Regions from separate parts of the Nocardia sp. XZ_19_385 genome, predicted to be linked through region 2. Evidence: riboswitches for the same ligand, from Rfam matches in the RefSeq annotation. Region 2 holds a riboswitch; each other region holds the start of a gene.

What was found. A riboswitch is a leader RNA that binds a small molecule or an ion and turns the genes downstream of it on or off. The one in region 2 is predicted to bind cobalamin.
Region 1: it holds a riboswitch for cobalamin, as region 2 does, so the genes downstream of both, metE (5-methyltetrahydropteroyltriglutamate--homocysteine S-methyltransferase) here and IBX22_RS19800 (CbtB-domain containing protein) in region 2, are expected to answer to the same signal.
Region 3: it holds a riboswitch for cobalamin, as region 2 does, so the genes downstream of both, IBX22_RS36760 (iron ABC transporter permease) here and IBX22_RS19800 (CbtB-domain containing protein) in region 2, are expected to answer to the same signal.

What each region holds. Positions count from the first base shown of each region.
Region 1 is NZ_JACVEE010000001.1:1,718,203-1,728,084, reverse strand. Features, by position in the region: gene IBX22_RS08140 (bifunctional 2-methylcitrate synthase/citrate synthase) at 1-398, shown strand, start outside; gene IBX22_RS08135 (nuclear transport factor 2 family protein) at 488-862, shown strand; gene IBX22_RS08130 (hypothetical protein) at 889-1,788, opposite strand; gene IBX22_RS08125 (hypothetical protein) at 2,094-2,624, opposite strand; gene IBX22_RS08120 (TetR/AcrR family transcriptional regulator) at 2,621-3,190, opposite strand; gene metE (5-methyltetrahydropteroyltriglutamate--homocysteine S-methyltransferase) at 3,281-5,533, opposite strand; cobalamin riboswitch at 5,685-5,902, opposite strand; gene IBX22_RS08110 (pyruvate carboxylase) at 6,155-9,559, shown strand; gene rsmD (16S rRNA (guanine(966)-N(2))-methyltransferase RsmD) at 9,556-9,882, shown strand, end outside.
Region 2 is NZ_JACVEE010000002.1:1,520,196-1,530,077, forward strand. Features, by position in the region: gene IBX22_RS19765 (TetR/AcrR family transcriptional regulator) at 1-461, opposite strand, end outside; gene IBX22_RS19770 (FMN-dependent NADH-azoreductase) at 562-1,209, shown strand; gene IBX22_RS19775 (multidrug efflux SMR transporter) at 1,211-1,531, shown strand; gene IBX22_RS19780 (SRPBCC domain-containing protein) at 1,549-2,001, shown strand; gene IBX22_RS19785 (OsmC family peroxiredoxin) at 2,054-2,494, shown strand; gene IBX22_RS19790 (hypothetical protein) at 2,557-3,054, opposite strand; gene IBX22_RS19795 (CbtA family protein) at 3,090-3,842, opposite strand; gene IBX22_RS19800 (CbtB-domain containing protein) at 3,833-4,027, opposite strand; cobalamin riboswitch at 4,058-4,186, opposite strand; gene IBX22_RS19805 (antibiotic biosynthesis monooxygenase) at 4,287-4,598, opposite strand; gene IBX22_RS19810 (alpha/beta fold hydrolase) at 4,665-5,405, shown strand; gene IBX22_RS19815 (A/G-specific adenine glycosylase) at 5,402-6,277, opposite strand; gene IBX22_RS19820 (carbonic anhydrase) at 6,374-6,997, shown strand; gene IBX22_RS19825 (hypothetical protein) at 7,113-7,796, shown strand; gene radA (DNA repair protein RadA) at 7,801-9,297, opposite strand; gene IBX22_RS19835 (hypothetical protein) at 9,386-9,882, opposite strand, start outside.
Region 3 is NZ_JACVEE010000009.1:27,284-37,165, reverse strand. Features, by position in the region: gene IBX22_RS36765 (ABC transporter ATP-binding protein) at 1-819, opposite strand, end outside; gene IBX22_RS36760 (iron ABC transporter permease) at 816-1,847, opposite strand; cobalamin riboswitch at 2,103-2,236, opposite strand; gene IBX22_RS36755 (alpha/beta fold hydrolase) at 2,368-3,534, shown strand; gene IBX22_RS36750 (hypothetical protein) at 3,541-4,185, opposite strand; gene IBX22_RS36745 (TetR/AcrR family transcriptional regulator C-terminal domain-containing protein) at 4,310-4,894, opposite strand; gene bioB (biotin synthase BioB) at 5,005-6,057, shown strand; gene IBX22_RS36735 (hypothetical protein) at 6,115-6,324, shown strand; gene IBX22_RS36730 (DUF2567 domain-containing protein) at 6,324-7,067, shown strand; gene IBX22_RS36725 (DUF1353 domain-containing protein) at 7,161-7,694, shown strand; gene IBX22_RS36720 (hypothetical protein) at 7,794-7,958, shown strand; gene IBX22_RS36715 (hypothetical protein) at 8,125-8,340, shown strand; gene IBX22_RS38455 (WD40 repeat domain-containing protein) at 8,377-9,882, shown strand, end outside.

The DNA of each region.
Region 1 (9,882 bases), on a different contig from region 2:
GGTTGCAGGGCAAGCTTTCCGCCAAACAGAAGGTGATGGGGTTCGGTCACCGCGTCTACAAGAACGGCGACTCCCGCGTCCCCACCATGCGCGCCGCCCTCGCGGACGTCGCCGAGGTGACCGGCGGCCAACGCTGGCTACGCATGTATACCGAACTCGAACAGGCCATGGCCGAGGCCACCGGCATCAAACCGAACCTCGACTTCCCGGCCGGCCCCGCCTACTACCTGATGGGCTTCGACATCGACATGTTCACCCCGATCTTCGTGATGAGCCGCATTGTCGGCTGGACTGCCCACATCTCCGAGCAAACCGCCTCCAACGCCCTGATCCGCCCTCTCTCGGAATACACCGGCGTGCCCCAACGGGCGCTGCTCACGGCAGGAGCCCGCGACTGACTGCCCGGCGGGTGATCTCGACGATCCGGTATTCAACCAAGCAATTGTTTGGTTGAATCGAGTCTCAGCCCGACGAAAGTGAGCCTCCGATGACCAGCCCTGACGAACTCGTCCGCGCCATGTGCCAGGCCTGGGCCAACCCGGATCCCGCCGAAATCGCGAAGTTCTTCGCCGAAGACGCGGTCTACCACAACATTCCGATGGAACCGGTAGTCGGCCGCGCCGCGATCGCCGACTTCGTCACCGGCCTCCTCGGCCCCTTCACCGCCATCGATTTCGACATCCACCTCCAGGTCTCCAACGGCGCCACCGTCATGAACGAACGCACCGACACCCTCCGCGGCAAAGACGGCCGCGACACCCCACTCCCCGTAGTCGGCGTCTTCGAAGTCCACGACGGCCTCATCACCGCCTGGCGCGACTACTTCGACATGGCCGCCATCACCCGCGCCTTCGGCGGCTGAGCGGCCTGCCCGCAGTCGGCTCCTGGCTAGCTGAACAGCTCTGAGGGATCCGTGATAGTGATCGCGCGGCGCAGCCATGCCTTGAGCTGATCGACATCGCGGCACTCGGTAATGCGCGCGCGGAGTGCATCAGGGATCTCGAACCCTCGCGTGTCGAGGACAGCCAGGACGGCCTGTGCGGCGCTCTCGGCACGGCCTTCGGCTCGACCTGTGTTCAGACCTTCGGCTCGGCCCTCGGCCATGTACTTGCGGGCGAAGTCGCTTTGGTACTCGTACTTGAAGCCGGCTTTCATCATGAGCTCCCTGAGGAGAGGTTGGAGTGCCTCGGGGATCGAGTTCTCCACGAGGTCATAATACATTTTCGCGTGTTCCTCATCGATGCTGCCGAGGCTCGCGGTGAAGGCGGTCAGCACGTCCTCGGCATGCGGACCGCCGCCGTGTGCGAGCGCGGACAGCACCGCCCGTTCGGGCAGTTCCCTGCCCTCCTCGGGATCGGTGACGACAGGCATGCTGTCCGGCCCGAGCACCAAGGGGCAGAGCACGAGTCCGGGATGGCCGAATCGGATCGGGGTGCGGCACTTGGCGGCAATCTGGTTGGTCGTGCAGATAACGAGCAGGAAGACCGGGCATCTCAATCGGGATCTGAACGTGCTGAGGTAGACGGGCCAGGCCCACGTCTTGTCGTCGTCGTGACTCAGCTGGACCTCGACGATGATCCCGAGCACCGGCGTCCCGGAGCTGTCGGCGAACACGAGGGTGGCGTCGCCGCGGTACTCGTTGGGTTTGACATCGGTGAAGTCGCAAGAGCCGGCCCGTGCCTGTTGGTATTCCGGGACGGGAATGCCGAAGGCATCGTCGAGTAATCCCGCGGCCAGGCTCGGGTTTCGGAACATCTCCACGATCACCTCGTGCAGTTGCGTCGGCATGGCCACGGAAGCTACTCCGGGGCACCGACATTCCCGCGAGCCCAACTTTCTGCGGAAATAGCGGAACCGAATCAATCGCGGGTGCGTCGAAGGATTACAACAGGGGACAACCGGTCTCCGGTGGCTGAGGAGCGTGGCGCATGGTTTGTTGTCCGAGGGATCCGAAGTCGTGGCGGCAGGGGCTCAGTGGGAAAGGGCGGATGCGGCCGGTGGTTCGGTCGGGGGAGGCTTGTGAGAGTTATACGTCTCGGCGGATGCGGCAGCCGCGGCCGAAGCCGGAATCCGATGCCGGTGCGGCGGGGTGATCAACGGGTGGCTTCTTCCGGGAGTAGGTGGGCGAGAAGGAGTTTGACCAGGAGGATCGGGGCGAACCAGGCGGCGATATGGGGCACGGTGAGGATGGTGGTGGCGATCGCTATGCCGAAGACGGTGGCGGCGAAGGCGGTTGGGCGGCGCAGGGGTTGCGGGGCGGCGGTGACGGCGAGGGCCCCGAGCAGGGCTATGGCGTAGATGGCAGCCGCGGTGGACCAGGTGAAGCCGGGCAGCGCCCAGGCCAGGATGAACGGTTGAATGTGGATGGCGACGAAGCCGAGGTGATGGAGCGCGGTTCGGCCCGGGCGGTAGTACCAGAGTTTCGCGGCGCAGGTGGAGTTGACCACGGCGCCGCCGAACAGGTCGAAGGCGACCACGGTGAGTACCGCGACGCGCCAGATGGCCAGGTCGGCGAGCAAGCTCAGCACGAAGATGGTCGCGGCGCCGAGGATGGCGGCGCCGAAGCCGCAGACCACCTCGCCTCGGGACGCGTTCGGTGCGATCAGGCGTTCGGTGAGTGTCATCGGCGAATCCCTTCGACGCAGATTTGGATGACCGGGTCGGCTAGATCCCGCAGGGATAGTTCGGGGTCGACCAGGGCCTGCACCAGACAGCCCTCGATCGCCCCCACGATCACCACCGCGTGGTTCGCGCCGATGCCCGCGCGCAACTCCCCTTCGGCGGCGGCCTCGAACAGGAGATCCGCTATGGCGCTGCGGTATTCGCGGTACGTGGTGGCCATATCGATGGGCGGATTCGACGCCCACACGTCCAGGAGTACCCGCGCGTGGTCCGGGTGCGCGGCCAGCATGTGGATGGTCGCACGGATCAAACGGCTCAATCGGTCCAGCGCCGAGCCGGTACCCAGCTCCGCCAGCACCTGTGCCGACTTCACGGCGTAGCTGTCGAAGACCCCGGCGAGCAACGCATTGCGGCTCTCGAAGTACAGGTAGACGCTGCCCTTGGCGATCCCGGCCTCGGCGGCCACGTCCTCGATGCGCGAGGCGGCAAACCCCTTGCGCGCGAACACTTTCGCCGCGGCGTCCAGGATCTCCTCCTGTCGTGCGGCTCTGTCGACAATCTTCGGCATGGTCTAATTATGAATGACTGGTCAGTCATAAACAAGCCCCCGCCGGGGCGAGCCGACCGGCCGCAGACGCGCTGCGGCCGGCCGATCGAATCAACGCACCGCGTGCGCGGCCGCCACCATGTTGCGCAGCGACGCCTCCACCTCAACCGGCCCGCGGGTCTTCAACCCGCAATCCGGATTCACCCAGAGTCGCTCGGCGGGAACGGCTTTCAGGGCCGCGCGCAAGGAGGCAGTGATCTCCTCGACGCTCGGCACCCGCGGTGAGTGGATGTCGTACACGCCCGGCCCGACACCCAGATCGAACCCTGCCGCGTTGAGATCGTCGAGCACCTCCATATGCGAGCGTGCCGCCTCGATCGAGGTCACGTCGGCATCCAGCCCGGCGATCGCGTCGATCACCTCACCGAACTCCGAATAGCAGAGATGGGTGTGGATCTGCGTGGTGTCCGCGACGCCGGAGGTGGCGAGGCGGAACGCCCGCACCGACCAGTCCAGGTAGCCGGGTTGATCGGCGGCCCGCAGCGGCAGCAGTTCGCGCAGCGCGGGTTCGTCGACCTGAACGATGCGGATGCCCGCCGCCTCCAGGTCCACGGTTTCGTCACGGATCGCCAGCGCCACCTGCGCGGCCGAATCGGCGAGCGGCTGGTCATCCCGCACGAACGACCAGGCCAGGATGGTCACCGGGCCGGTGAGCATGCCCTTGACCGGCTTGTCGGTGCGCGATTGCGCGTAGCTGATCCAGTCGACGGTCATCGGCTCGCGCCGGGACACATCGCCGTACAGGATCGGCGGGCGCACGCAGCGGGTGCCATAGGACTGCACCCAGCCCAGCTCGGTGGCGGCGAAACCGTCGAGCTGCTCGGCGAAGTACTGCACCATGTCGTTGCGTTCCGGCTCGCCGTGCACCAGCACGTCCAAGCCCAGCTTCTCCTGCAGCGCAATCACATCCGCGATCTCGGCACGCATCCGGCGGACGTACTCGGCCTGGTCGATCTCGCCCTTGCGCAGTGCCGCGCGGGCCAGCCGGATCGCGGAGGTCTGCGGGTAGGACCCGATCGTGGTCGTCGGCAGGCTGGGCAGGTGCAGCTGTTCGGCCTGGAGTGCACGGCGCTCGTCGGCGGGGGTGCGCCGGTCGGCGTCCGTCCCGAGCGCGCCGAGCCGGGCCCGCACCTGCGGGTCTGCCAGCCGTGGATCGTTGCGCCGGGACTCCAGAGCCGCACGGACCGTGGCCAATTCGGCGGCGACCGCTTCCGTGCCGGATCGCAGCGCAGTGGCGAGCAGTCGCACTTCGGCGACCTTCTCCGCACCGAAAGCCAGCCAGGACCGCAGCTGGTCGTCCAGGCCGGTTTCGACGGCGAGGGTGTAGGGCACGTGCAGCAGCGAGCAGGAGGTCGAAACCGCCACCGACGCCGCGGAACCGAGCACGGTGCCCAAGGTTGTCTGCGCCCGATCGAGGTCGGTACGCCAGACATTGCGCCCGTCGACCACACCGGCGACCAGCAGCTTGTTCGTCAGCGGGGGCACAGCCGCCACCTCGACGGCGGTGAAATCGAGTGCGACGCCTTCGATGTCGGTTTCCACCAGCGCATCCAGCGCCGCCCGCGGCTGACCGAAGTAGGTGGCCACCAGGATCGCCGGGCGATCGTCCCCGGCCGACAGTGCGCTGTAAGTGCTTCGCACCAGCTCGATTTCGGCGTCGCTGAGATCGGTGACCAGCACCGGCTCATCGATCTGGACCCACTGCGCGCCCGCGGCAGCCAACTGCCGCAACAACTCCCGGTACAGCGGCACCAGTTCATCGAGCCGATCCAGCGCCGCACCACCGGTCGCCTTCGCCAGCTTCAGGAAGGTGAGCGGTCCGATCACCACCGGACGGGCCGGGACGCCCAGCGCGATCGCCTCGGCCAGCTCGTCCAGCAGCTTCTCGGTATGCAGCGAGAAGACTGTCTCCGAGCCGATTTCGGGCACCAGATAGTGGTAGTTGGTGTCGAACCACTTGGTCATCTCCAGCGGTTCGATGGTGTCGGTTCCGCGCGCCGCGGCGAAATAGCGGTCCAGCGGATCTTCGACCCCGGCGACCCGCGGCGGCAGCGCGCCGAGCAGTACAGCCGTGTCGAGCATCTGGTCGTAATAGGAGAAGGTGCCCACCGGCACCGAATCGATTCCGGCGGCGGCCAATTCGGCGTACTGCTGACGGCGCAGGTCCGCGGCGACGCTGTGCAGGCCGGCGCTGTCCAGGCGTCCGGCCCAGTAGGACTCGGTGGCGCGCTTGAGTTCCCGTCGAGGTCCAACTCGCGGGAGCCCGAGAACCGTTGCGGTGAACGGAGCAGAAGTAACAGTCACGATGTTCTCCAGTGCTGTGTTTGGTCGTGAACCATCGCCGTTGGGGCGGGCAGCACCGAGCAGACATCTCGGCAACCGCGAAGAACGGAGCCCGAAATGTCAGCACTGGTGGTCCGCGCGCCCATTCCACGAGGCGGTGGCCGCCGGATACGGCGTATCCGGCACAACTGGCAGGTCTTCGGACTTGCGGGCACGGGCCTTCTGGCCGACCCCAGTTAGGGGCTCACCTACTGGCCGTCGCTTCCCGGATCACTCCAGTGCTTTGTTGACGGCGGTCGTTCCTGCATACCGCTGCGGGACAGTCCCGGATTCTCACCGGGTTCCCTCTCGATCCGGACGGATCTCGACTCCTGCGCGTGACGTCGGGGCTCCAACTCGTCGCGCACCGGAGAAACCAGCTGCGTTGTCCAGCATAAGCCGAGCCGCGAATATTCCGTGCAACCCTGCCGATTTCGCCGTGCCGCATGGCCATCGGCGCTGCGCACCACGGCCGTCGCCGCGCGGTGAGATGTGACGCCACGATTTCCGCAACTTCGCAACCGTGCTAGGCCCGCTTGTGAAGATGGCTGCGAAGCCCGTATCCGTGTCGGAGCCGTGCTCTGCGCCAGGTACCTTGGGTCAATGTTCTCGAAAGTCTTGGTTGCCAATCGCGGCGAGATCGCCATCCGCGCCTTCCGCGCGGCCTACGAACTGGGCATCGGGACGGTCGCCGTCTTTCCGCACGAGGACCGCAATTCGGTCCACCGTATGAAGGCTGCCGAGTCCTACCAGATCGGTGAGGAGGGGCACCCGGTCCGGGCGTACCTGTCCATCGACGCGATCATCGACGCGGCCAAGTCCGCCGGCGCCGACGCGATCTACCCCGGCTACGGCTTCCTTTCCGAGAACCCCGACCTGGCCGCCGCCTGCGCCCGCGAGGGCATCACCTTCATCGGCCCGTCGGCCGAGGTGCTCGAGATGGCGGGGAACAAGGCCACGGCCATCGAAGCGGCCAGGGCCGCCGGGCTGCCGGTGCTGAAGTCCAGCGCGCCGTCGGCCGATATCGACGAGTTGCTCGCCGCCGCGCAGCAGCTGGAGTACCCGATCTTCGTGAAGGCCGTCGCGGGCGGTGGCGGCCGCGGTATGCGCCGCGTCGCCGCCCCCGAACAGCTGCGCGAGTCGATCGAGGCCGCCTCCCGCGAGGCCGAGTCCGCGTTCGGCGACCCGACCGTGTTCCTCGAGCAGGCCGTGGTGAACCCGCGCCACATCGAGGTGCAGATCCTGGCCGACCAGCACGGCAACGTCATGCACCTGTTCGAGCGCGACTGTTCGGTGCAGCGCCGCCACCAGAAGGTGATCGAACTCGCCCCGGCCCCGAATCTGGACCCGGCGCTGCGCGAGCGGATCTGCAACGACGCCGTCGCTTTCGCCCGCCAGATCGGTTACAGCAACGCGGGCACAGTGGAGTTCCTGCTCGACGAGCGCGGCAACCACGTCTTCATCGAGATGAACCCGCGCATCCAGGTCGAGCACACGGTGACCGAGGAGATCACCGATGTCGACCTGGTGCAGTCGCAGCTGCGGATCGCGGCCGGGCAGACGCTGGAAGACCTTGGCCTGAGCCAGGATTCGGTGTCCATCCGGGGTGCGGCGCTGCAGTGCCGGATCACCACCGAGGACCCGGCCAACGGTTTCCGCCCCGACACCGGCCGCATCACCGCCTATCGCACCCCGGGCGGCGCGGGCATCCGCCTGGACGGCGGCGCGAACCTGGGCGCGGAGATCGGCGCCTACTTCGACTCGATGCTGGTGAAGCTGACCTGCCGCGGCCGCGACCTGCCCGCGGCGGCCGCCCGAGCCCGGCGCGCGCTCGCCGAATTCCGGATCCGTGGCGTCACGACCAACATCCCGTTCCTGCTCGCCGTGCTCGACGACCCCGATTTCAAGGACGGCCGGGTCACCACCTCATTCATCGACGAACGCCCGCAGCTGCTGACCTCGCGCGGCTCCGCGGACCGCGGCACCAAGATCCTCAACTACTTGGCCGACATCACCGTCAACAAGCCGCACGGTGAGCGCCGCAGCACGGTCTACCCGCACGACAAGCTGCCCGCCATCGACCTGAGCGTGCCGCCGCCGGACGGCTCCCGGCAGAAGCTGCTGCGCCTGGGCCCGGAAGGTTTCGCGCAGGCGCTGCGCGAGCAGAAGGCGGTCGGCGTCACCGACACCACCTTCCGTGACGCGCACCAGTCGCTGCTGGCCACCCGGGTGCGCACCAGCGGGCTCATGGCCGTCGCCGGACACGTCGCCCGGATGACTCCGGAACTGCTGTCCATCGAATGCTGGGGCGGCGCAACCTATGACGTGGCGCTGCGCTTCCTCTACGAGGACCCGTGGGAGCGCCTGGCCGCCCTGCGCGAGGCCGTGCCGAACATCAATTTGCAGATGCTGCTGCGCGGCCGCAACACCGTCGGCTACACCCCGTACCCCGAAAAGGTTACGCGCGCTTTCGTTTCCGAGGCCGCCGCGACCGGTGTCGACATCTTCCGCATCTTCGACGCGCTCAACAACGTCGACCAGATGCGCCCGGCCATCGACGCGGTCCGGGAAACCGGCACCACCCTGGCCGAAGTCGCGATGAGCTACACCGGCGACCTGTCGAATCCGAACGAAACCCTCTACACCCTCGACTACTACCTCAAGCTGGCCGAGCAGATCGTCGACGCGGGCGCGCACGTCCTGGCCATCAAGGACATGGCCGGCCTGCTGCGCGCACCGGCTGCCGCGAAACTCGTTACCGCCCTGCGCAGTAACTTCGATCTGCCGGTGCACGTGCACACCCACGACACCCCCGGCGGCCAGCTGGCCACCTACCTCGCCGCCTGGCAGGCCGGCGCGGACGCGGTCGACGGCGCCAGCGCCGCGATGGCCGGAACCACCAGCCAGCCGGCCCTTTCCGCGATCGTGGCCGCGGCCGCGCACAGTGAATTCGACACCGGCCTGGACCTGCAGAACGTCTGCGATCTGGAGCCGTACTGGGAGGCGCTGCGAAAGGTCTACGCGCCCTTCGAATCCGGGCTTCCGGCTCCCACCGGCCGCGTCTACACCCACGAGATTCCGGGCGGGCAGCTGTCGAACCTGCGTCAGCAGGCCATCGCGCTGGGCCTCGGTGACCAGTTCGAAGAGGTCGAAGCGAAATACGCTGCGGCGGACCGGCTCCTGGGCCGCCTGGTCAAGGTGACCCCGTCCTCCAAGGTGGTCGGTGACCTCGCCTTGGCGCTGGTCGGTACCGGTGTCAGCGTCGACGAGTTCGCCGCCGACCCGGCCCGCTACGACATCCCCGATTCGGTAATCGGTTTCCTCCGTGGGGAACTCGGCACCCCGGCGGGTGGCTGGCCGGAACCGTTCCGTACCAAGGCCCTTTCCGGCCGCGGTCCCGCGAAGCCGGAAACCGAACTCTCCGCGGCGGATGAAGCCGGTCTGACGGGCACCTCGCTGGAGCGCCGCACCACGCTGAACCGGCTGCTGTTCCCCGGCCCCGCCGCCGAATTCGAGGCGCATCGCGAGAAGTACGGCGACACCTCCGGGCTCTCGGCCAACCAGTTCTTCTACGGCCTGCGCCACGGCGAGGAGCATCGCGTCCAGCTGGAGAAGGGCGTCACGCTGCTCATCGGCCTGGAAGCCATCTCCGAGCCCGACGACCGCGGCATGCGCACCGTGATGTGCATCCTCAACGGCCAGCTCCGTCCCGTCGCGGTGCGCGACCGGTCCATCGCCAGCGACGTCCCGGTGGCGGAGAAGGCCGACAAGACCAACTCCGGCCACCTCGCCGCCCCATTCGCCGGTGTAGTCACTCTCGCTGTGTCCGAAGGCGATTCGGTCGCGGCGGGCGACACCATCGGCACCATCGAGGCGATGAAGATGGAAGCCGCGATCACCGCGCCCCGGGCCGGCACCGTCGCCCGCGTCGCCATCGCGAAGGTGCAGCAGGTCGAAGGCGGAGACCTGCTGGTCGAGCTGGCCGTCACGGGGGCCGCCGCCGAATGACGCGCATCGTCGCGGGACAAGCGGGCGGGCGGCGCCTCCGGGTACCGCCCGCCGGTACCCGGCCCACCTCGGACCGGGTACGCGAAGCCCTCTTCAGCGCCATCGACGCCCGCCTGGACCTCGACGGCGTCCGCGTGCTCGACCTGTACGCGGGCTCCGGCGCCCTCGGCCTGGAAGCCCTCTCCCGCGGCGCCACCCACGCCCTGCTCGTCGAATCCGACCGCAAGGCCGCCGCGATCGTGCAGGGCAACATCACCGACCTCGCCCTCCCCGGCGCGGAACTCCGCCAGGGCACCGTCGCCTCGGTCCTCCAACGCGGCGGC
Region 2 (9,882 bases):
ACAGCGGCTTCGCGTAGCAGGGAATGAATGTGCACACGCCAGAACTGGTAGGCGCCGGTGGCGAAGCGTGCACTGCCGCTTTCCGCGCCGAGCACGAGATGCGCATGGCCGTCGAGCAATTCGACCATGGCAGCGTAGAAGGCCGCGAGCCGTTCGGCGGGCGGTGCGCCCGGGCCGAGCGGCGGATCCCCGCGCAGCAACTGTTCCTGGATGACGCGCTCGTGCTCGTCCAGCAGCGCCACCGCGATCGCCCCGACGCTCGGAAACCGCCGGTACAGCGTCCCCCGTCCGACTCCGGCCGCCTTGGCGATGTCGTCCATCGTCACCGTGCGCGGATCGCGGCCGGCGAACAGCTCCGCGGCGGCAGCGAGGATCTTTCCCCGATTCCGAGCCGCGTCGGCGCGCTCGGGTGGCGCGGAGTCGCCGGGCGCGGCGAGCAGGTCGCGATCGGCTGGGTTCATAGCGATCACCGTAACCTCCGGAATAAGTGGACACAATGTCCGGTTCTGCTCTACCGTAAGCACGAAACGGACATTGTGTCCACTTACTTCGGAGGCTCTCATGACCGCCCTGCTGCACCTCGACGCCAGCGCCCGCCGCAATTCCCTCAGCCGCGAACTCGGTTCCGCGTTCGCCGAAGCCTGGCGAGGTGAACACCCGGAGGGCGACTACCGCTACCGGGACCTCGCGGCCGACCCGATTCCGTTCATCGACGAGGCCTGGGCGGAACTCTGCGATCGCGTATTGGCCAACGGCGCAACGGATCTCGATCGACTGGCGGATCTGGCCGAGACCCCGGCGCAGCGCGCCGCCTGGGCCGTCGTCGAGCCACTGCTCGCCGAGGTCCGCGCCGCCGACGTAGTCCTGATCGGCGCCCCGATGTACAACTACTCGATCCCCGCGAGCCTCAAGGCCTGGCTGGACCAGATCACGTTCCCGCGAATGTCGCTGGCCCCCACCCGTTTCGTGGTCGCGTCGGCCCGCGGCGGCGCCTACTCGCCGGGTGCGCCGAAGGAACGCTTCGACTACCAGGAGCGCTACCTGCGCGACTTCTTCGCGGGTCACTTCGCCGTCGAGGACACGGTGTTCCTCAACGCCGAACTGGCCAACTCGCGCCAGGATCCGCACCTCGCGCACCTGCGTGCCCAGCACGACGATTCCTATCAGGCGGCGCTGGCGGCGGCTCGGCGGCTGGGCAAGGAGTACTGACATGAGCTGGGTCGTCCTCGGTTTCGCCGGACTGGTGGAGATCATCTGGTCGCAGAGCATCAAACCGACCGAGAACTTCACCAAGCCGCTGCCCACGCTGGTCTGCTTCGTGCTGGGCGCGCTCGCGGTGTATCTGCTCTCGCGGGCCATGCAGACGCTGCCGGTCGGCACCGCCTACGCCGTCTTCACCGGTATCGGCGCGCTCGGCGCCATCGGGCTCGGTGTGCTGGTGCACCGGGATCCGCTCAGCGCGGGCCGAATGCTTTCCCTCGCACTGATTCTCGGCGGCATTGTGCTGGCCCGGGTCACCAACCCCGAGTGATGAGTAGGGTCGGTCGAATGGATCAGCCAGTTCGGATACCGGATCTGTCCGACCGACCGCACCAGCTCACCGTCGAACGGGTGATGGCAGCGTCCCCGGGTCTGCTGTACGCGGCCCTGACGCAAGGCTTCGACATCTGGTTCGCCGCGCCGGGCTCGGTGCTGATGAAACCCGCGGTGAACGAGCCGTTCTTCTTCGAAACCGAATTCGAGGGCAAACGCAGCCCGCACTATGGCCGGTTTCTACGGTTGCAACCGGAACGGCTGGTGGAATTCACCTGGGTTACCGGGGCGGACGGCACCGAGGGCGCCGAAACCGTGGTCAACATCGAGTTCGTGCATCAGCCGCGCGGTATCCGACTTCGCTTGCGGCACTCGGGTTTTCCGAATGAGAAGGCACGCGATCGGCATCGCGCCGCCTGGCCGTTGGTACTCGAACAGCTCGATCGTCGTACCGGCCTCACAGTCTGATCGCGGCGAGTAGGTTCGTTGCCGACGGATCGAATCATCTGAAAGGACCGTGATGCCAACACGTACCGCGCGCACCGCCTGGACCGGCGGGCTGCAGGACGGCTCCGGGCAGGTCGACCTGGCCAGCTCCGGCGTCGGCAAGTTCGACGTGTCGTTCCCGAAGCGTTCGGCCGAGGACGCCGACGGCACGACCAGCCCGGAGGAGCTCATCGCCGCCGCGCATTCGTCGTGCTTCGCGATGGCGCTCTCGGCGCAGATCGGCAACGCGGGCGGCACCCCGGAGAGCCTGGACGTGACCGCCGATGTCACCCTGGGCCCGGACCCGGCCGGTGGCTTCCGGATCAACGCCATCAAGCTGACGGTGCGCGGCCGGGTGTCGGGTCTGGACGCTGCCGGTTTCGCCGCCGCCGCGGCCGCCGCCAAGGCGGGCTGCCCGGTGAGCAAGGCCTTGGCGGGCGTGGACAACATCTCGCTCGACGCCGCTCTCGCGTAATCGAGTCTGCCGCTTGGTTCTTCGCGTGCCGATGTCGGTACGTGGGGAGCCATGCGGTCGGGTCAGGCGCGGAAGTAGGGGCGGGCGATGCGGTGGTACATCGCTGGGATCGCGACGAGGACCGCCGCCACGTGGATGGCACGGAAGATCGCGATACCGACGCCGCTCGCCGTGACGCCGTCGAAGAGGGTGCCGATGTCGTCGGTGGACAGCACGGCCCGGATCGGCTCGACGAGCAGCGAGGCCAGGCCGAGGACGCCGATCCCGAAGGTCAGGGCGACGCGGGCCCAGCGGTCGCCGTGCGTCATCCGGATGGCGACGGCCAGCACCACCAGATAGAGCACGGCGCGCATGGCGAGTCCGGTCGCGAGGCCACCCAGATCGGCGTCGGAGCGTTCCAGCAGCAGCGCGGTCTGCGCGAGCGCCTCGGCGACGCCGGCGAGCAGGGCGACGACGAGCGCACCGAAAGCCAGCGCGACCGGGCGCGGCGCCCGCGCGGGTTCCCGGATCGGTGCTAGTGAAAGGTTTTGCGGCCAAACGGAAAAGGCAGTGGCGGTCATGGGACCGACACTGCCTTTCGAGTTCCAGACCGGGATCAACCCGCGGTAGCAGCCGGTTCTCGTACGGGAGAGCTAGAGCGCGTGGCGAACTCGGTCAGCGCCGCGAAAGCCAGGCCGAGGCAGGCCCACAGCGTCGCCGACACCGCGAGCGAAGACACCCGGAACTGCCAGAGCAGGCTGGCCGGGAAGTCGGCCTTGACCTCGTCGACGCCGGGCAGCGCGATATAGCCGACGGTGACGACCGCGACGAACGCGGCCACGCCGCCGATCAGCCGGAAGCTGTCGAGCTGGGTGTGCAGCAGCTTGTAGACGAAGACGGCCGCGCCGACAGCGACCAGTCCGAGGACCACGGCGGCCACCCACAACCAGGTGCGGTCGCTGATGGTCTCCGGATCGCCGACCGCGGGCGGGTTCGCCGGGTACTTGAAGAACGGCACCGCGACGATCGCGGCCCAGCCGCCGATCGCCGAGGCAATGGCGAATCGGGGGCCGGACAGCGCGGTGTAGCGGCGGCCGAAATGCGCGACCGCGGCGAAGATCGCGCCGAGTGCCAGGCCTGCCAGGCCGAGTGCCAGGAATTGCCCGGCCTTCTGACCGCCGCGGCTGACCAGTGGTTCTTCCTCGCTGCCGTGCGAATGGCCGCCCGCGGCGGCTTCCTCGATGGCAATGGCCGCTTCGATTTTCGGCTCGCCGACGAAGTAGCCGACCGTCGCGGCCAGCAGGCCCGCGATCAATCCGGCCAGCAGGCCGCGCAATAGGAGGGTTTTGAGGGATTCGTTCAGTGGCACGGAAGCCCCAGCAGATGGCGTCCGTCGTGCATCAGCTCATGCATGAACATCCCGCTGCGCGAGATGGCCCCCTGATCGAAACCGACCAGGTACAGCGTGAGCAGTGCGAGCAGAACGACACCCACCGTGACGAGCACGGTAGCCAGCGAATCGGTTGCGCGGCTGGGGATATGCGCGATGGCCATGAGTTCCTCCTAGGGATACGCGTCCCATCGAGTGGTCCGTGCGATGGGTGCCGGTGTCTGGCTTCCCGGCACCTGGGACAACCCGGTGCATGGATCACAGTGGCGCGACCGCTCCGGAATCACACCGGAATTACCGCAGCACCCCTCGCGTCTGTCCCTCGAACTGTGACAGGCCCTTACGGCTGCCGTCAACACGGCATATCCGGCATATGGGAACGCCCGGCGAGCCATGGCTTGCCGGGCGATTCGTGAAACAAGATCAGGATTTGGGGGAGACGTCCATGACGACTTCGAACTCCAGCAGCGACGCCCCGGTCGAGACCGGCTTCTTGTCGCCGCTGCCCGCGTGCGCGGCGCGCGCCGGGCCGTCCCGCCAGGCCGCGAAGGAATCCTCGGAATCCCACTGGGTGACAACGAAGTACCGGTTGTCCCCGGCGACGGGGCGCAGCAGCTGGAAGCCGAGGAACCCGGGCGACCCCTCCACCGCGTGCGCACGATGGGCGAACCGCTTCTCCAATTCGGGGCCCGCGCCCTCCGGAACCTCGATCGCGTTGATCTTCACAACAGCCATGATTCGAGTGTATTCGCGGGGTCGGCGATAGGACCCCTCCCAGGGCGCATGGGGCAGAATCTGGCTGTGTTGTTTGACGAGGGCGGGGCCGGGGTGCCGATCCTGCTGCTGCATGGGTTGATGGGTAGTGCGCGGACCTGGGGGGATCACCTGGATTGGTTGCGCGGGTATGGGCACGTGTACACCTTCGACGCGGCTGGGCACGGGCGCCCCGCGCCTGCGGAGCTGACCACCGAGGCGTTCGTGACCGACCTGACGGCGGCCACCGCGAGCATCGCCGAACCGATGGTTGTCGTCGGGCATTCGATGGGCGGGCTGCACGGCTGGGTCTTCGCCGCGCAGCATCCCGAACGGGTCCGTGCGCTGGTGGTCGAGGACATCGCTCCGGATTTCCAGGGCCGCACCGCCGCCCACTGGGCCGCCATGATCGAAGCCTGGCCGCAGCCGTTCCCGGACGCGGACGCGGTGCTGGAATTCTTCGGCCCGGTCGCCGGCCGCTACTTCCTGAACTCCTTCGAGCACGGCCCCGACGGCTACCGGCTGCACGGCTCGGTCGGCACCTTCCGCGATATCTCCGAGGAGTGGGGGACCCGCGATTTCTGGACCGAATGGCGCGCGGTGCGTGCGCCGACGCTACTTCTCGAAGGCGAATTCACCATCACGCCACCGGGGCAGATGCGGGAGATGGCCGCCACCAATTCGAATGCGACCTACGCCTTGATCCCCGACGCCGGACACCTCGTCCACGACGATCAGCCCGCGGTCTACCGCGCCCAGGTCGAGGCCTTTCTGAACCGGGTGCTCTAGACCGGGCTGCCTTCGCCGGCCAGCGCGAACAACCCGTCCGCGGTCTGCTCGATCAGCCCGTCGACGAGCAACGAATCCAGCGCCCGATCCCGCTGTCCCGGATCGCGAGTCCACGCGAGGTCCAAGCGCACCCGCTCGACCGGCCCACTCGAATCCCGCAGCACGTCCAGCAACCGTCCCCGGGCTTGCCGGTCGGTGCCCTCGTACTTCTGCACCCGGCGAACGACGTCCGAGGCGGGCCGCCCGGCCTCGACCCAGGCGCAGCGCGGCAGCGGGCACCCCGAGCACTCGGGACTACGCGCCGTGCACACCGTCGCGCCGAGCTCCATCAGCGCGGCGGAGAACTTCGCGGCCCGGTCGATCTCCACCGGCAGCAGCGCCTCGGTCTCGGGCAGGTCGCGCGAGGCGGGATTCCCGGCCTCCGCCCGCCCGTGCACCGCCCGCGCCACCACTCGGCGGACATTGGTGTCCACCACCGGGACTCGCTGTCCATAGGCGAAGCAGGCCACCGCGCGGGCGGTGTACGCCCCGATTCCCGGCAACCCGAGCAGCACGTCCACATCGGCCGGCACTTCGTCGCCGTGCTCGGCGGCGAGCACCCGCGCGCATTCGTGCAGTCGCAGCGCCCGGCGCGGATAACCCAGCTTGCCCCAGGCCCGCAGCACCTCGGCCTGCGACGAGGCCGCCATCGCCGACGGCACCGGCCACCGGGCCACCCACTCCAGCCAGATCGGCTGCACCCGCACCACCGGCGTCTGCTGCAGCATGATCTCGCTCATCAGGATCTGCCAGGCCGTGACGCCGGGCCGCCGCCACGGAAGGTCGCGCGCGGACTCGGAGTACCAATCGAGCAACACCTCAGCGTCGATCACTTCACCATCCCTGCCGCCCCGCGGCGAGTCGATATTTGCCGTGCCGTAACGCGACGGACTCGCTGGTAACCCGTTCCCTTGTGCACAATGAACGGTATGCCTGATTCCAATCCGATCAGTGCCTGGAAGTCCCTGCGCGAAGGCAACGAGCGTTTCGTAAGCGACACGCTGCTGCATCCTAGCCAAGGGGCTGCCGACCGGGCGAAACTTGTCGACGGCCAGCACCCCTCCGCGATCCTGTTCGGCTGCGGCGATTCCCGCGTAGCCGCCGAGCTGATCTTCGATCAGGGCCTCGGTGACATGTTCGTGGTGCGCACCGCCGGCCATGTGGTGGACAGTTCCGTACTCGGCTCGATCGAGTACGGCGTACAAGTGCTGAACGTGCCGCTGATCGTGGTGCTCGGCCACGACAGCTGCGGCGCGGTGAAGGCGACCATCGACGCCCTCGACGGCGGCGAGGTACCCGGCGGGTTCATTCGCAGCGTGGTCGAGAAGGTCACGCCGTCGATCCTGATCGGCCGCCGCGAAGGCCTCGCCACGGTGGACGAACTGGAAGCCCGCCACGTGGAAGAAACCGCCCGGCTGCTGACCCAGCGGTCGATGATCATCTCCAACCGGGTCGCGACCGGTGAACTCGCGATCGCCTGTGTCACCTACAAACTCGCCGAAGGCAAGGTCAACCTGCACCGAGTGGTCGGCAATATCGGCGAATCGGCCTGACGCACCCCTTTTCCGGAGGCGGTCGCCGGATCTTCGCTGACGCGGCAACCGGTCTCGACTCGACACGCCGAGGTCGGAGAGACCGGTTGCCCAGTGCTGCCCTTACCTTTGAGTAGTGCTGGAACCGACTGGACCGCTGCCTCCGGAGATCTACTGGCGTCGTCGCGTTTTCGCTATCGGAATACTGGTCGTCGCGATCGCGGTGGTGATCTGGCTCGCGGTGATGATCGCGCGCGGCGGCGGTTCCACCGGCGATCCGAAAGCGGCCGCGGCCAGCGCCACCACCACGACGGAGAAGCAGGCGGGCGAGACCAAACCCGCCCTCACTCCCGATGCCGCCGTCGCGGGCGCTTCCAGCGCGGCGCCCGGCCCGTCGGCGCCGGCCAGCGGAGCGCCGGTCGCCCAGGGCCAGTGCCCGGACCAGTCGCTGGCGGTGAAGGTGACGGTGGAGCAGCCCACCTACAAGTCCGGTGAGCAGCCGGTCTTCGGCATCGTGATCACCAATATCTCCGCCACCGCGTGCTCGCGGGACGTGGGGTCGGGGCTGCAGCAGATTTCGGTGTACTCCCTGGACGGCCAGAAGCGGCTGTGGTCGAGCACCGACTGCTACCCGGACGGGCAGCCGGATGTGCGCATGCTGAACCGGGGCGAGCAGGCCGCGTTCCAGGTCACCTGGTCCGGGTCCACCTCGCAGCCCAGTTGCGCGGGCGCCCGGGTCCCGGTCCAGTCCGGCGCGTATTCGGTTGTGGCGCAGCTCGGTTCGGTGCGCAGCGCGGCTGAGCCGTTCAATATCGCCTGAGGTTCTAGAACGTCGGTTGCTCGTCGAAGACGTCCATGTCGTCCGGCACGGCGGCCAGGCGCGGTCGTTCCTCCACCTGCGGCGTGGCCGCCTTCTGCTTCGGGCGTTCGTCCTTCTTCGCCGCTTTGCGCTTGCCGCGCGGCAGGCCGGTGACCCGGATGGCCGCGCTCAGATCGGCCACCTCGTGGATCTTGATCTTGGAGCCCTTCATCCGCTCGGTGCCCGGCGGCACCACCGCGTCGGTGAAACCGAGCCGCTCGGCCTCGGCCAGGCGGCGGCCGATGCCGGTCACCTTGCGCACCTCGCCCGCCAATCCGACCTCGCCGAGGATGACCCAGCCGGCGGGCAGCGCCTCCTCCGACACCGCGCTCGCCAAAGCCAGCGCGATCGCCAGATCGGCCGTCGGCTCCACCAGCCGCATGCCGCCGACGGTAGCCGCGTAGACGTCGTGCTTGCCGATGAAAACCTTGGCGCGGCTCTGCAATACGGCCAGCACCATGGCGACCCGGTTGTAATCGAGGCCGCTCACCGCACGGCGCGGCTGCGGCTGCTCGGTTTCCACGGTCAGGCCCTGCACCTCGGCCACCAGCGGTCGCTTGCCGTCCATGGCGACCGTGACCGCGGTGCCCGACACCGACTCGGTCTTGTGGTGCAGGAACAACCCCGACGGGTCGTCCACACAGGAGATGCCGTCCTCGTGCAGCTCGAAGCAGCCCACCTCGTCGGCGCTGCCGAAACGGTTCTTGATGCCGCGCAGCATGCGCAGCGTCGAGTTCCGGTCGCCCTCGAACTGCAGCACCACGTCGACGAGGTGCTCCAGCGTGCGCGGGCCCGCCACATTGCCGTCCTTGGTGACGTGCCCGACCAGCAGCACCGCGATCCCGCTCGACTTGGCCAGCGAGGTGAGCGCGGAGGTCACCGCGCGCACCTGGGTGACGCCGCCGATCACGCCGTCGACCTCCGGCGCCAGCATGGTCTGCACGGAGTCGACGACGAGCAACGTGGGCCGCACCTGCTCGACATGCCCGAGCAGGATCGAAAGATCGGATTCCGCGGCCAGATACACCCGCTCGTGCACCGCGTTGGTCCGGTCCGCCCGCAGGCGCACCTGCCCCGCCGATTCCTCCGCGGTGACGTACAGCGCCGTCTCGTCGCGCTGACTGGCCCAGCGGTAGGCCACCTCGAGCAGCAAGGTCGACTTGCCGACTCCGGGCTCACCGGAGAGCAACACCACCGAACCGGCGACGACACCGCCGCCGAGCACCCGGTCCAGTTCGCTGACTCCGCTCGAACGCGCCTGGGTGACTTTGGAATTGATCTGCGAGATCGGCGCGGCCGCGGTACTGGGCAGCATGGCGCGCCGCGCGGGACTCGCCGCGGCGGCGGAGATGACCACCTCGTCGACGGTGCCCCAGGCGCCGCAGTCGGGACACTTGCCCAGCCACTTGGCTACCTCGTGGGAGCAGGCGGAGCACCGGAAGATCGGCTTGGTCTTGGCCACACGCGCACCCTACGGAGGCCTACCGACAAAACGAAGGCTGCCGCACCCCGGGGGGTGCGGCAGCCTTGGTGAAGTTCGGTGCGGAGACTCAGTGCCCGCCGCCGCCGTGGCCCTCTTCGGCGGGGCCGGACTTGTCGGTCACCTTGCGCTCGGCGTCGGCCGCGTCGACCGGCACATCGACAACCACGGTGCCGGCGTTCTTGAAGTTGAACCGGACCTTGTAGGTGAGGCCGGGGGTGATGTCCTTGGTCAAGCCGGTGATCTCGATCAGCGCCGGGTTGGCCGCGGGGTCGTCGGTGGCCGGCTTGGCCGTGGTGCTCGGTGCGGCCGTGGTGGTCGGCGTGCCGTGCGAGTCCGCACCGTGTGAATCGGCGGCGTCAGCGGCACCGGCCGGCGCGGTGGCCGTGACCACGTTCTGCTGCGGCTTCAGCACGAAGGCGGACTGCCCGGCCGGCGGGGTGATCTTGACCGGGCCCAGGTCGGTGTCGACGCTGGTCAGCTCGTCGGCGACGGTCTCGCTGATATTGACGATGGACAGCGCGATCAGCGCCTTCTCGCCCTTGACGTTGGTGTAGCCGTTGCCGG
Region 3 (9,882 bases), on a different contig from region 2:
GGACGCGGTGGGAGTGATCAGCAGATGTGATTCGCCGGTGCCCGGGTGCCGCACGCGGACGGCGTGCACGCCGAATACGGTCTCGAGGACTTCGGGTCGCAGCGCGGTCTCCGGCTTTTCGAGCGGGTGTGCGGTGCCGTTGTGCAGCACCAGGATTCGGTCGCAGTAGCGGTCGGCCAGTGACAACTCGTGCAGGGCCATGACCACGGTGCGGTTCAGAGTCCTTGTCAGCGCGAGCAATTCGAGCTGGTGGGTGATATCGAGATGGTTGGTCGGCTCGTCGAGCAGGAGTATCGGGGTGTCCTGCACCAGTGCGCGGGCCAGCAGCACCCGCTGCCGTTCGCCACCGGACAGATGGTGCACCGGCCGGTCGGCGAATCCCGCCAAATCGACTGCGGCCAAAGCTTCCTCGATGGCCTGTTGCTCGCGCGGTGACCCGGCACCCCACGGCGGCAGGTAGGGAGTACGTCCCAGGGCGACGACTTCCCCGGCTCGCAGATCCGCGGGCGGACGCTCGTCCTGAGCGACCATGGCCACTGTCTTCGCGCGGCGGCGTGGTGAAAGGTCATGCAGCGCGGCACCGTCCACGAGGACCTGCCCGTGCACAGGCCGCTTCACTCCCGCGAGTACCCGCAGCAGAGTCGACTTACCGCTGCCGTTCGGGCCGACGATGCCGACCACTTCTCCGGGCTCGATGTCGAACGTGGCGTCGGCGACAACGCGCCGCTTCCCCGCGGCGCACGCCAATGCCTTCGCGGCCACGCCGACTCCGGCCGTCTTTGGCTTCGGCAACGCGCGGAAACCGGTGGCGCGATTCATGATTCCCCGAAGCTGTAGCGGCGACGCCCCAGCAGGAGCAGGAACGCCGGAGCGCCGATGAGACCGGTCAGGACACCGACCGGGATCTCGGTGGGGCGGCCCAGCGCGCGGGTCGCGGCGTCGGCAACGACCAGAAACAGCGCCCCGCACAGCGCGCTCGCGGGCAGCAGGTTGCGGTGCCGGGGGCCCACGATGAGGCGTGCGGCGTGCGGGATGACCAGGCCGACGAATCCGATGCCACCCGAGACCGCCACGAGCACACCCACCAGGATCGCGAGCAGAACGAACAGGGCGATCCGCAGTTGCTTGACCGGGACCCCGATAGAGGCGGCGGTGTCGGCGCCGAAGGTCAGCGCGTCGAGCCAGCCGCTGGCCACGTAGAGCGCCAATCCGCTGAGCGCGACGACGGCGATGGGCAGGCCGAGTTTGGTCCAGTCCGCGCCGGCGAGGCTGCCGAGCAGCCAGAACAGGACCGACTGGGCGGCCGCGGGATCCTTGCTGCGGAAGACCAGGTAGCTGCTGAACGCCGCGAACGCCGAGGCGAGGACGGTGCCGGTGAGCACCAGGCGCAGCGGAGTCAGCCCGCCCTGCGCGATCGCGATGACGAATACCATTGCTGCCGCGGCGAATGCGCCGACCAGTGCGCCGGCGGACAGCGCCCAGATTCCGGCGCCGGCGAATAGCCCGGAGGTGATGACGGCGGCCGCGCCGACACCCGCGCCGGAGGACACTCCGAGCAGGTACGGATCGGCCAGTGGGTTGCGGACCAGCGTCTGCATTGCCGCCCCGGCCAACGCCAAGCCCGCGCCGACAACCGCGGCGAGCACCGTGCGTGGCACTCGGAGCTGCCAGACGATGGTGTCGAGGCTGAGGTCGTCAACCGTGCCGCCGAAGATGCGGTGCTTCAGCACGTCTACCACTGCGGAGACCGGAAGCGTCTCGGCGCCGAAGCCCGTGGCGACGACCATCGCGCACAACAGGAGTGCCGCGAGGACCGGCAAGGCCACCGCGGTTCGAATGCGAACCATCAGCCGTGCTTCCCCGGATGGAACCGGGTCCCGACGACGGTGTGGTGCCCTCGACGACGAGCTGCCAGACAGGCGGTTCCCCCTGCGCGGACGATCCGCGAACGGTTCGCGGGCGCAGATCCAATGTGGTCACAGCTAATTCGCCCCGGGGCCGGGTCGGTTGTGGCGCCGGTTGGCGGCGCCTCGAGTCGGGCTCGGGCGATCGATCTCCGCACGCGGAGGATCGGCAGCTCCATAGGCAAGTCGCGGCCTTTCCAGAGTTCGCCCCGGCGAGGGAGGTCTGACTCTCGCCTGCTAGGGCGAATCACAGTGGCGCGACCGTTCCGGATTCTCACCGGATTCCCGCACCCGCCGGGAATGACGGGTGAACCATACCGGGCCGTCCGATACGCGGCCCGCACCGGTGTCTTCAGCTCTCTGACCGGGCTTGCGCCGAAGTCGTTCGCAATGCTCAGGTTTATCCCCGTTGACATCGGTAAGTCCGTTGGCAGACCATCCATTTCCCCGACACAGTGGAGTGATGTCGCTGTTGGACGATCGGCACCCGTCCACCGTCACCGCCTACGACGACGCGCGACGCCGGGCCCGCTGGCGGGAAACCCGCCTCGGCCACGACTGGACGACGTTGCGCCGCACCCGGGTGACGCTGGTCCGGGTCGCGGCTGTGCTCGTCGCGGTGCTGGTCGCGTTCGCCCAGTACTGGACCTACGACATCGCACCGGAGCGGGCCCGGCTCGCCCGGACCGAACCGGCGATCCTGCCCGTCGCCACCCCTGGCGAACAACAGAACTGGGACACCGTCGTAGTCGACCTGGTCGGGCTCGGCAATCTGAACGCGAGCAACACCGCCGCCGCGCTGCCGTCGCTGAGCCGGCTCGGCGTGGTGTGGGCGATCAAATACGACAACCGCGGTATCGACACCAAGGTGATCGCGGATCTGATCGTCCGCGCGGCCCTCATGTCGGGACTGAAGAACGTGGTGCTGGTGGGCCACAGCATGGGCGGGGTGATCGCGCTGGAGGTGGCCCGGCACATCCACACCGGCAGCGACCGCCGCCTGGTCGGCGTGCTGCTGGATTGCACACCGATGGATTTGAACGCGGTCCGGGAGGAGAGCCGCGGTCGCGGCGAGGACATGGTGCGCTGGATGGGCTGGCTGCCCGGCGCGCGGGAGAGCCGGACGCTGCGATTGATCGTCGAAATGTACTCGCGTCGAGGAGAATTCGTCGATCGCGGCTTGCACGGAGCCCCTGGGATCCGGATGCCCGAACTCCGTGACGTGATCGAACGGGTCCTGCACGAGAAGATCTTCTCCGACGACGCTGCCAGCAACGGCCTGATCGAATCCCAGTTCCTGGCGATCGTCGCGGGGGGCACCACCAGCGACCTGCACGCCCTGGCCCGTCCGGTCGAAGGCAGATCCCGCCCGGCCATCGTCTTCCTGCGTCCCCGCGACGCCCAGCGCGATCGGGTCGTCGACGTCGAATATTCGCACCAGGTATTGATCGAACTGGCCGGCGGCGTCGACGGCAGCCTGCTGGTGGCGTACCCGCGAAACACCGGGCACGCCAATCCGATTCAACGGCCGCGCGAATACAACCAGGTGATCACCGACCAGGTGCTGCCGTTCGTGCAGCGCTATCAGCAGCAGGTGCGCGAGGCGCAGAGTTCGGCCGCGCCTCGCTGACCCGGGCTATTTGAGCAGCGCCTCGGTCAGGCCGCACACCTTCCAGTCACCGCTTTCCTGCACCAGCTTGTAGGTGAAGGTCTGGGCGGTGGTCTTGCCGGCGACCTTCACGCTGATCTCGGTGGTGAAGGTGCCGCTGCTGGCGCCGCTGGCGACATCGACGCTCTTCAAGGTGCTCTTCGCGTCGACCTTGGGCACATTGGTGGGGACGGTGCCGGTGGTCTTCACGCTGTCGAGCTTCGCCAGATCCGACTTGCAGACCAGGTTCTTCTTGTCGCCGGTGCCGTTCACCCAGGCCTCGGCCACCTCACGCGGGCTCTTGGACGAGCCGCCGATGCCGCCGTCTTCGCCCGAGAACAGGACGAACGCGCCCACGACGATGAGGATGAGGATGAGCGCGCCGCCGCCGAGAAGTAGTGGCAGCGTCTTGTTTCCGCCATTGCGAGGTGGCTGCGGGAACTGCTGACCGTAGGGCGGCTGGCCCGGCGGCGGCTGACCGTACTGCGGATACTGTTGCCCCGCAGGTCCGTATGGTTGCGGGGCGCCGTAGGGCTGCTGACCGCCGTAAGGTTGCTGCGGTGCGCCATAGGGCTGCTGAGGCTGCCATCCGCCGGGCTGGTTGTAGGGATTAGGTGGTTGTGGTGCGCTCATGCGAGTCCTGCAAGTCCTATCCATGCTGACAACAGACGACGGCCCTGGAGCCACCGCGATTCAACCATGCCTAGCACACTGGAGTTACTGGGCCGCAACAGGTTTTACAGTCGTTTGATATGGGTCAGCGGACGCGGGTGCCCAGCAGATGCCGCACGCCGGCCACGAACAGTTGCAGGCCGAAGTCGAAACGTGCTGTCGGATCGGCGTTCTCGTCGATGGGGGAGGCGCCGTCGGGCAGCGCGCCCACTGAATCCATCTGCATGCGCGATTGCTCGTCGACGGTGTGGCCGAGCACGTAGTACAGCAGCGTGAAGGCCGTGAGTTCGGCTTCGTCGCGGGGCATGCCCGCGCGAATCGTGGCGCTGACGAAGCGTTCCCGGCCCTTGCTGGTGGTCAGGCGGGAGGCGTAGGTGGCCGAGACCAGTTCCGCGCCGTCGCGGTAGGCGAGCAGGCAGTCGCGCAGGCGGTGCGCCAATTCGCTGATCTGGTCCGACCATTCGGTCGCGGTGATCGGATCGTCCATGGGCGCGAGGATCTTGTCGGCGACCGCGCCCAAAAGCGCCTGCTTGTTGGGAAAGTGCCAGTACAGCGCGCCCGGCTGCACCTGCAGCGAGCCCGCCAGCCGTCGCATGGTGAGGTCGGCCAGGCCGTATTGGTCCAGGATGGCGATCGCCCCGTCGACCACGTCCGCCCGATGCAGTTGCACGCCAATTCCCTCCGCACGTGTTTTGACTCACTCTCGAACCTACCCTAGCCTGAACACCGTTCAAGTTGCACGGAGACCTCGTGCAGAGCCGGACGAAGGGACTTCGTGCAATGACTCAGGCACCCGTACAAACTGATTCACCCACCCCGCCGACTCCGTCGGCTGCCACCCCGGGGATTCTGTCGATCGCCCGCGAGCAGGTGCTCGAGCGTGGCGTCGCCCTGACCCAGGAGCAGACCCTCGAGGTGCTCCGCCTCGGCGACGACCAGCTCGAAGACTTGCTCGCCCTGGCGCACGAGGTGCGGATGAAGTGGTGCGGCCCCGAGGTCGAGGTCGAGGGCATCATCTCGCTCAAGACCGGCGGCTGCCCCGAGGACTGCCACTTCTGCTCGCAGTCGGGCCTGTTCCAGTCGCCGGTGCGCGCCGCCTGGCTCGACATCCCGAGCCTGGTCGAAGCCGCCAAGCAGACCGCCAAGTCCGGCGCCACCGAGTTCTGCATCGTCGCCGCCGTGCGCGGACCCGACGAGCGGCTGATGGCCCAGGTCGCCGCCGGTGTCGAAGCCATTCGCAACGAGGTCGACATCCAGGTCGCCTGCTCGCTGGGCATGCTCACCCAGGAACAGGTCGACCAGCTCGCCGCCATGGGCGTGCACCGCTACAACCACAACCTCGAAACCGCCAAGTCGCACTTCCCGAAGGTCGTCACCACGCACTCCTACGAGGAGCGCTGGGACACCCTGCGGATGGTGCGCGAAGCCGGCATGGAGGTGTGCTCGGGCGGCATCCTCGGCATGGGCGAAAGCCTGGAGCAGCGCGCTGAATTCGCCGTGCAGCTGGCCGAACTCGAGCCTGACGAGGTGCCGCTGAACTTCCTCAACCCGCGCCCGGGCACCCCCTTCGGCGACCTCGAGGTGCTGCCCGCCTCCGACGCGCTGCGTGCCGTCGCCGCGTTCCGGCTGGCGCTGCCGCGCACCATGCTGCGCTTCGCCGGCGGCCGCGAGATCACCCTCGGTGATCTCGGCGCCAAGCAGGGCATCCTCGGCGGCATCAACGCCGTCATCGTCGGCAACTATCTGACCACCCTCGGCCGCCCCGCCGAAGCGGACCTGGATCTGCTCGGCGAGCTGAAGATGCCGATCAAGGCGCTCAACGAAACTCTGTGAGCCAGGGGCTCCTTGCCGAACATGATGGGTAATGTCATGGCTGTGGTCCCTCAAAACATGGACGAGCGCTACAACCCGTTCACCGGGAAGCGGATCGTGCCCGGGCTCGACGACGCGGTTCCGGCCGCCGCCGCACTCGGGCTGGAGCCGCCGCGTTTCTGCGAGCACTGCGGGCGTCGCATGATCGTGCAGGTGAGCCCGGATGGCTGGTGGGCCAAATGCTCCCGGCACGGTGTGCTCGACTCGACGAGTCTGGAACGCCGCTAGTGCCGGCCGCGGGCAGCGGTGTGGTGTACGGGCCGGTCGCTTTCGGCGTCCGGCGTGAGGTGCGCGCGGGGCTGCTGATCGGCGCCGCGGTGGTGGTGCTGAGCATCCTCGGCGGTGTCGCATGGGGTTTCCTCGCGCCCGCCGAGCATCTGCTGGTCACCCAGCCCGGCCGCGGCGCGCCGCTGACCGGCGAAAGTACGCACCAATTCGACGCGCTCGCGATTTTCGCCTGCTTCGGTTTCGTGGCGGGTGTGCTGTCCGCCGCGGCCGCTTGGCGGTGGCGTGCGGTGCGCGGCCCGATCATGCAGGGCGGGCTGCTGATCGGATCGCTGATCGGCGCATACGCGATGAAGTGGTTCGGCGAGACCATCGCGGAGGTGCGGTTTCCGCGGCCCGAGGATCCGGCGGTCGGCAAGATCATCGCGCTGGCGCCCGAGGTCGGTAGTTCGCTCGCGCTGGTAGTGCAGCCGCTGGTCGCCTCGCTGCTGCTGATGTTCCTGGCCGCGTTCAGCGCCTCGGAGGATCTGGGCACCGGTTTCTCCGGCCCGTTCGGCACCCAGCGTCCGGTGCTGGACTTCCCGCCCGGCGGCGATTGGCCCCCGACGCACTACCCGGACGAGCCGGTTTCCCACGGCCCCGACGGCTCGGTGACCTACGCCGACGGGACCGTCGAATACCCCAACGGCACCACCACCTACCGCGGCGGCACCGATTCGGTGCCAGAGTCACGGCCCGCACGCTGACTGTTGGCCGAACCGTTGCTCCGACGGCGGCACAGGCGTACCAGAACACCCTAAAATTGGGTTACACGCTGTGCGTTCAAGGAGGAACGAGTCGTGGCGTTCATCGGTAGCGGTCCGGTCGTCGAGGAACTCGACGCCAAATTCTGGAAGCTCACCGAACCGGTGGTCTACCAGGGCGAGAGCCAGGAATTCACGGTGCCCGCCGGCTTCCGCACCGACTTCGCTTCCGTACCACGCGCATTGGTGTGGCTGATTCCGCGCTACGGGGCCTACACCCGCGCCGCCATCCTGCACGACTATCTGCTGCACTCCAACGTGGTGAGTACGGCCGACGCCGACGGGATCTTCCGGCGGGCCATGCGCGAGCTCGGTGTCTCCGTGCCGCGCCGCTGGATGATGTGGGCCGCAGTGCGTTTGGCGAACCGGTTGGAGGGCGCGACACCCGGCGACCTCGGCCGGTTCTTCGTGGTCGCGACACCCGCCGTGGTGTTCCTGGCCGTACCCGTCATCGTGGTGACGGTGTTTCTATGGATCTTCTGGCTGGTGGAGTTGGTGTTCTGGGCCGTCGCGCGGCTGAGCCGTCGCACTGCGGCCCCTCCACCGAAGCCGCAGATGAAGACGGCTTGAAGTCTGTCCGCCGGAAATTCGGTGGAGCGCGGAATACCTCCCCGGCTACCGTGGCTGTAGCAGCCGACACGCGTGAGGGGAGGTCCGGTCATGAAGCGAATGAACAGCGCAACTGGCACAGGCACGGCACAGCAGGCCGAGCGCCCGGACCTGACCGCGTGGAAGATGCGGCACGAGGTGCGGCGTTCCAATGCGGCCCAGCCGATTCCGAGTAATCGGCAGTATCGCCGTAATCGCAAGCACCGCGATCGCAACGACGACTGACTCGTCCTTGTCGTCCGGACGTCCGGTCCGGAACTCCTGTCCAAGCCGCTGACCTGCGCATACCAGATCGAATCCGACCTCTGGGCGCGCGTGGAACCTCGTGCTCTTCGTAGCGTCGAAGTCGTTCGATCGTCTCGAACTCCAGCGACTCACAGGGAATTTCCTCATGTTCGTAAAGCTGTCTCTCGCCGCCGTCACGTTCGCCGTCGGCGGCTTGCTCGCCACCCCACTCCTAGCCGAAGAACCGGGACCGGTTGTGGTGCACCAGGTATCCACGACCACCGAGTTCGTCCTACCGCCGTGTCTCCCGAAGCCCGTCGAAATCGAGGAACCGGCGCTGACCGAGCCGCTGCGCCCGGCCGGCGTGCCGTGCCATCCATAATGCTGACTGGGGAATCCGAGAAGTAGGGGAGGGCAAGTGGATTCGAGCTCAACCGGGCGGCTACGTCCATCGCCGCGCACCGTTTTCGCGCAGCGGTTCGCCGAATTGTTCGACGCGGCAGGCAATCCGACCTTGCGCCGGATTGCCGCCGCGGCGGACGCGCGGATGCGATCGGCCCGCGCGGCAGGGCAGAAGGGCGGGGTCTCGATCCAGCGGATCAGCGACTGGAAAGCCGGTCGCAATGTGCCCGCGAAGTTCGAAACCTTTCTGCCGGTGGTTCTTACGCTGATCGACGAGGCCCGCAAGTCCAGCGAGCAGGTGCCACCCGCCCTGCTGTCGGTCCAGGAGTGGCAACGGCTGTGGACCGCCGCCATCGAATGGGACCCGGCCTCGGCGGCAACCGAATGCCCCTATCTCGGCCTGACCGCCTACCGCCGCCAGGACGCCGAACTCTTCTTCGGGCGCACCAGACCGACCACCGAGTTCGTCGAATTGGTGCGCAGCACAGTCGGTCCCGACGGGCAGGGCGGGGTCGTGGTGCTGGTGGGAGCATCGGGTGCGGGGAAGTCGTCTCTGCTCGAAGCCGGGGTAATCCCGGAATTGGCGCAACCCGAGCAGGATTGGGCCATCGCGGCGCTGACGCCGGGAGTGGATCCGGTGCGGTCCCTGCTGGCGGCGGTCTCTGCCGAAGACGACGACACGGTCAGATCCGCTGGAGCGGGTGAACTCCACGCGGCCCAGGCGTCCGCTGAAGAGCCGACTCCAACTGCTGGATCCATCACCGGGCCGCTGGCGGAATGGGGCTCCGGTCGCCAGCGCCTGCTGATCATCGACCAATTCGAAGAACTGTTCACCCTCTGCCACGACGACGACCAGCGCGAGGTATTCCTCTCGGCCCTCGAACATCTCGCTATCCGCGGCGAACGCGAGCCCACCGCGGTAGTAGTCGCCGTGCGCGCCGACTTCTACGCTCGCTGCGTAGACATCCCGGTCCTCGAGGACGCCCTCAAACACCGCAGCTACCTCCTCGGCCCGATGCGCCTGGACGAACTGGCCGAAGCCATCACCCGCCCAGCCGAATTGGCAGGCTACAAGCTCGAATCCGGTCTCGAAGAACTCGTTATCAGCGAACTCTGCGGGCTGGGCGGCCGCGGCGACCGCCGCGCCTACGACCCCGGCGCGTTGCCGTTGGTCTCCCACGTGATGGAAGCCGTCTGGCAGCGCCGCGATGGAATGCGCCTGACCATCAACGGTTATGAGCAGTCCGGTGGTGTCCTCGGATCCGTTGCCGCCACCGCTGAAAAGGCCTGGAGTGAACTCTCCGAATTCCAACAGGCAGTGGGCAAACAGGTCCTCCTCGGCCTCGTCGCGGTCGGCGACGACTCCCGCGACACGCGTCGCAGGGTGGCCCGGGCGGAATTGGTTCGCCAAACCGTCGAAGCTGCCGGAGCCGCTCTCGAAGTTCTTGCGCGTACCCGGCTGATCACCCTCGATGCCGAATTCGCCTATCTGACCCACGAGATCGTGCTGGACGCCTGGCCT